2 regions of the Bacillus sp. JJ864 genome follow, and region 1 is predicted to be linked to the other one. Evidence: riboswitches for the same ligand, from Rfam matches in the RefSeq annotation. Region 1 holds a riboswitch; the other holds the start of a gene.

Region 1 (3,220 bases):
GCTGATATTTACTTTTCCTTTTCTTGTAATATACATCCACATTAAGGTTGCTAATGTACCGATTGGGAGTAGTAGTGAGCCCATGTCGCTACCGATGATGTTTGCAAGATAAATCGTTTTCAATGTAATCGGATCTAGTCCCATTTCGGTAAGTGCGATCGTACCAATCATTAAGGCAGGATGGTTATTAAAGATGTTAGAGAGGATAGAAAGTAAGCCGCCCATAATAAAGTCGGCATGAAATAAACTTCTGGTAATGAGTGGATGAAGTTTTGTAATGAGAAATTCGGTTAAACCGATGTTGTGAAGTCCATATACAATTACGTACATAGAAAATGCGAAAACTAACACATACCAGGGTGTTTTCTTAATCATGTCAATCGGTGGAATGCGCAGTTTGTACCATCTCCACCCAAGTAAAATAATAGAGCCAATGACCGCTGTGATGGCGATAGAAAATTGAAAGTACGATGCAATAAACAAGCTGATACGAACGCATAAAACAAATAATAGAATCCCGAACATAAATCGTGTTCGCTTACGATTTGCATCTATTTGGGGCCTTGGCTGCAATGGATGGAAAGATTTTTTGACGAAATTTTCATCTAAATGTATCGGTAAGACCGGGAGCGTTTTCGGTAATTGTTTTTGAAATATGAGGAATAATAGGAACGCCATAAAAAGAAGGCCTAAAGTGGCAGGAACAAATATCATTGCTGTATGCATGTATAAATCCATATGGACGATTTTCAAAGCGATTAAATTTACAATATTGCTTACACCAATCGGTGCACTTGAGGCGGTGGCAATGAGTGCGCCGCTTAATAAGTAAGGTACTTTTTGATCATGTGTAAGTCGTAAATGGTGTAACAAAAGCAGTAAAATGGGAGTTGTAATTAATATGCTACCATCATTATTAAAGAATAATGTCATGAGAAAACAAAGAAGATTTGTATACCAAAAGAGGCGAATACCAGAGCTTTTTGCTTTTTTTGCAAGTTGAACCGCGCACCAATGAAAAAAGCCAAAACTCTCTAGTACGATTGCCATAACAATGGTCGCCATAATTGTTATAGCAGCGCCAATAATTTTTGAGCTAATATCACCTAAGTCAGCAAAAGAAACGGTGCCGCTTAAAATGACAATCATTGCCCCAACTGTTGCTGGAATTGCTTCATTCATTCCTTTTGGTCGCCAAAAGATGATGAGCATAGTTCCGAGAAAAGCGAGTATGGTTATTGTAGATTGTAGGCTGATCAACTCTTTCACTCCTGTTCTTATAGTGAAGTGTCCGTACAAAGTATATTCCTATACCGGTTTATATTACATATGTATGACGTGTGGATTTTGCTTGTACTAAGTGAAATAACTATTTTTTGAGTGAAAAAGAAAAATGTAAATATCTTTGCATTTTTTAGACAATGATGTATGATAGGAGCGTAGTGAAAATTTAATCAGTGATAAACTAGGGGTGCCCGATAGAGCTGGGCTGAGAGAGAAGCGTGTTGAAGCTTCTTAACCCTTTGGACCTGATCTGGTTCGTACCAGCGGAGGGAAGTTGACGGCTTTACATAACAATGTCTTTATGTTGCCAGGTCCTATTCTTTATGATGGACCTGGCTTTTTTATTTGGCATTGCAAGCCGCTAGTTCTCGTCCTTGTCGCTAGAAAAGTGGAGCCGACTGTTTAGACCCGTTGGCTAAGGTTCTTTCGCACAGAAAGCGCTTTTTGTTTTCTCGTGCGGAAGGTTCTTAGACGGAAGGGTCTAGGAGGCGAAGCTGGATCTAAAGAAAAGTGAAGACACAGGGGAGGGAAAAATGATGAAACAATCTGTTTCAGCTGAGCAAATTGAGTTGAAGTCAAGTTTACCAGGAAGCAAGAAAGTATATGTAGAAGGTATGCGTAAAGGCATGAAAGTACCAATGCGTGAGATTGCACAAAGCGATACAAACGGTGTACCAAACCCGGCTATTCGTGTGTATGATACGAGTGGTCCTTATACAGATCCGAATTACAAAGTGGAGTTAGAAAAGGGATTGCAGGCGCCGCGCCGCTGCTGGATTGTGGAACGAGGAGATGTAGAGGAGTATGAAGGTCGTGAAGTGAAGCCGGAAGATGATGGGGTGAAAACAGCGTCTACACATACGCCTGTATTCCCGCAAATGGGACGGAAGCCACTTCGTGCAAAAGACGGGGCAAATGTTACGCAAATGCATTATGCGCGTAAAGGGATCATCACACCGGAGATGGAATATGTAGCCATTCGCGAAGGTATGGAGCCGGAGTTTGTGCGGAAGGAAATCGCTGAAGGGCGTGCTATTTTACCAGCAAATATTAATCACCCAGAAGCAGAACCAATGATTATTGGCCGTAACTTCCATGTGAAAGTAAATGCGAATATTGGGAACTCAGCTGTTTCATCATCTATCGCTGAAGAAGTTGAGAAGATGACGTGGGCAACGCGCTGGGGTGCTGATACAATTATGGACCTTTCTACCGGGAAAAATATTCATACGACGCGTGAATGGATTATCCGAAATGCTCCTGTACCAGTTGGAACAGTGCCAATTTATCAAGCGCTTGAAAAGGTAAACGGAATTGCCGAAGATTTAACGTGGGAAGTATACCGTGATACGCTAATTGAACAAGCGGAGCAAGGAGTAGACTACTTTACAATTCATGCTGGTGTACTGCTTCGTTACATTCCGCTTACAGCAAAGCGTGTAACAGGGATTGTATCACGCGGCGGTTCGATTATGGCGCAGTGGTGTTTATACCATCATCAAGAAAACTTCTTATACACACAATTTGAAGAAATTTGTGAAATTATGAAGAAGTACGATGTTTCCTTCTCTCTTGGAGATGGGTTACGCCCTGGTTCGATTGCGGATGCAAACGATGAATCTCAATTTTCTGAGCTTGAAACATTAGGAGAGCTTACGAAAATTGCTTGGAAGCATGACGTCCAAGTGATGATTGAAGGGCCAGGACATGTACCGATGCATTTAATTAAAGAGAATATGGATAAAGAACTTGAGATTTGTCAAGGTGCACCGTTTTATACGCTTGGACCGTTAACGACAGACATTGCACCTGGGTATGATCATATTACTTCTGCAATCGGTGCAGCGATGATCGGCTGGTTCGGTACAGCAATGCTTTGCTATGTAACACCGAAAGAGCATCTTGGCCTGCCAAACAAAGATGATGTTCGTGAAGG
Region 2 (3,220 bases), on a different contig from region 1:
TTGGTAATACAGTAATAATTTCAGATTGTGTATTTGGTTCAGAGCGAACGTTTAATGCATCTACATTTACGATATATTGATTTTTTTCTAGTTTGGTTAACGAAATGGCTTCTTTTTTGACATAGCCAGTGTTATTGTGAGTGTGAACTTTGTACCATTCATTTGTTGTTTCAAGAATAGTAACGGGAGTGTCACGTGTAATGTTATCAATAACAGAGTCTGTTCCATTCGGGCTATTGTACATTTGTAATGTTTCCGTTTTTACATAACCAATGTTTGCTTTTGCTGTTTGCTCTGCTTCTACAGTATGTACATTAGAGTCTGCTATAGAGGGGAGCATAGCGGCAACTGCTACAGTAGTTGCTGTTAGTGTTGCAATTTTTAAATTCATATATTCATAGACCTCCTTATGTGATAAATTGGTATAATCTAAATTATAATATGAAGATATTAAGTTTGTAACATATTTATGGATGAAAAACAAACGAAAGCTTTTTTCTCTATATGTAAGTTACAAAACTTTTCTTTTTAGAGTGGTGAATTTGGCCGCGTATAGAAATGGGCAAGGCCTTTTTCTACCACATGCAAGGTTTAAACAAAAAGGAGAAAACAAGTAGCGGTCATGATGTATTTTGCATAGCAGCGACTTAAATGTCGAAAAGTGAAAATGGGTATATACTAAAAGGATAGCAGATTTATAGCTATTATGGAAAGAGCGAGAAGAAATTCGATTTTTTCTGAACTTACAGATAGGTAGAAGGAGAAATGAAAAGAGTTGCGGGTGAGATATTGTGATGGTATACTGACTATGTTAAATGAATATACTGCTAGGGGGGCTAGTGTTGCTAGCTGAGAGTAAGACCTATAGTCTTTGACCCTTGAACCTGATCTAGATGATGCTAGCGTAGGGAAGCAATTTGGACGATATAAATAATGTCCCCGTTTCTTTATGCATAGAAACGGGGACTTTTTTATTGAAAATTTTATAGAACACCACTAGGGGTGCTTAAAAGCTGAGAGAGGTAAAAACCTTAACCCTTATAACCTGATCTAGGTGATGCTAGCGTAGGGAAGTGGAAACAACAAATGAGTTTTTCTTTTGTTTGCTGTGGCCACTTCTTATATAGAAGTGGTTTTTTATTTGGAAACATATATACAGGAAGGGGAAGCGGAAATGACATTTTGTGAAAGACTATTTGAAAAGGTGCAACCTGTTTGGGAAAAGAGTCATAATCATCCATTTGTAACAGGAATGGGAGATGGAACGTTAGAGAAAGATAGATTTCAATATTATATTGTTCAAGATTATTTGTATTTGTTAGATTACGCCAAGCTATATGCAATTGGTGTTGTAAAAGCAACAAACCCAAAAGTGATGGCGAAATTTGCTGAACAAATTGATGGGATTTTAAATGAGGAAATGACGATTCATAAACAATATGCAAAGCGCTTAGGAATTTCTGTTGAAGAGATGGAATTAGCAAAGCCGTCTGCTATGAATCTAGCATATACAAACTATATGATGTCCGTTTCACAAAACGGTACACTTGCTGAGTTAATTGCAGCATTGCTTCCGTGTATGTGGAGTTATTGGGAGATTGGAAAGCGTTTAAATGCTATTCCAGGAGCGCGCGATCACGAATTTTTTGGTGAATGGATTCAAGGATATAGCTCTGATGAATATGGGAATCTTTGCGTATGGTTAATTGATTTATGTAATGAAATTGCAGTAGGGAAAACAGAAGAAGAACGAAATCGTTTAGAAGAGATTTTCTTATATTCCAGCCGTTTTGAATACTTATTTTGGGATATGGCATATCGTAAGGAGATGTGGGGTTTTGAGGAGCAAGAACATACTACAATTTCATAATGTTTCGTTTCGGTATGATGAGAAACCGATTATAGCGAATCTTGATACTGCAGTACAAGAAGGGGAATTCATTAGTATTATCGGGCCAAGCGGCTGCGGGAAAAGTACATTGTTTCGGCTTATTACAGGGCTTGAGAAAGAAAATGCCGGCACGATAGAGGTGAAGGGAACGACTCCTGTTGGCTATATGCCGCAAAAAGATATGTTACTCCCGTGGCGAACCATTATTGAAAATGCAGCTTTGCCTCTTGAATGTCAAGGAATGAAGAAAAAAGAGGCACAAATGAAAGCACAAGAGCTGTTGGAGCAGTTTGGACTGCAAGGGTATGAAAAGAAACAGCCAAAAGATTTATCAGGCGGAATGCGGCAACGCGTATCTTTTATTCGTACGTTGTTAACGGGCGGCGACCTTTTATTATTAGATGAACCGTTTAGTGCACTTGATGCATTAACGAAGGCATCTCTGCAAGAATGGTTGTTTGAACAATGGAAACATTGGCAAAAAACATTTTTGTTTATTACACATGATGTTGATGAAGCGCTTTATCTTTCTAATCGTATTTTTATCGTAACAGAGCAGCCCATTACATCATTGACTGAGCGGATTGTGCCGCTTGGGAAAGAGCGCTCTCGAAAAGATTTGCATCGCCCAGAAATGCTGGCATTAAAAGATGAACTCATTGGCATGTTGCAAAGACAGGTGCTTGTATGAAACGAATGGTAGATTATGTTCCGGCTATTATTGTAATTACAATTTTACTGATTGGATGGGAAGTAGGAGCACGGATTCTTGATGAAATGTACATTTTGCCGTCTCCAAGTGCTATTGTTCAAAAAATATGGGATTTGCGGGATATATTGCTTACAGTGCATTTACCAGCAACGCTTTCTGTTACTGTAATCGGTATTGTTATTTCCATTGTATTAGGTGTTGGGTTAGCGATGTTGATGAGTATGAGTACATTTGCTGAGAAGGCATTTTATCCACTATTAGTTGCTTCACAGACTATTCCCATTACAGCTTTAGCACCATTATTTGTTTTATGGTTTGGCTATTCGATTTGGAATAAGGTTGTTGTCACAGTACTGATTACATTCTTTCCAATTGCGGTGAATACGTATGATGGCCTTTGTAGTACGAAAAAGGAGTGGGAAGAGCTTTTAATTACATATGGTGCAACAAAAAAAGATATTTTTTTAAAATTGAAATTGCCGTCTGCACTTCCCTATTTTTTCTCAGCTTTAAAAGTGGCTGTGCCGTTTAGCGTGATTGGGGCAGCGATTGGAGAGTGGCTTGGGGCACAAGCAGGACTAGGCTATTTTAGTAAACGAATGATGACACAAATGGAT

The links. A riboswitch is a leader RNA that binds a small molecule or an ion and turns the genes downstream of it on or off. The one in region 1 is predicted to bind thiamine pyrophosphate.
Region 2: another riboswitch for thiamine pyrophosphate. It lies ahead of tenA (thiaminase II); the one in region 1 lies ahead of thiC (phosphomethylpyrimidine synthase ThiC).

Annotation. Positions count from the first base shown of each region.
Region 1 is NZ_JBALLY010000020.1:101,889-105,108, reverse strand. It holds gene V7024_RS04535 (arsenic transporter) at 1-1,257, opposite strand, end outside; TPP riboswitch at 1,458-1,573, shown strand; gene thiC (phosphomethylpyrimidine synthase ThiC) at 1,821-3,220, shown strand, end outside.
Region 2 is NZ_JBALLY010000091.1:5,157-8,376, forward strand. It holds gene V7024_RS14990 (SH3 domain-containing protein) at 1-391, opposite strand, end outside; TPP riboswitch at 820-928, shown strand; TPP riboswitch at 989-1,089, shown strand; gene tenA (thiaminase II) at 1,175-1,870, shown strand; gene V7024_RS15000 (ABC transporter ATP-binding protein) at 1,839-2,582, shown strand; gene V7024_RS15005 (ABC transporter permease) at 2,579-3,220, shown strand, end outside.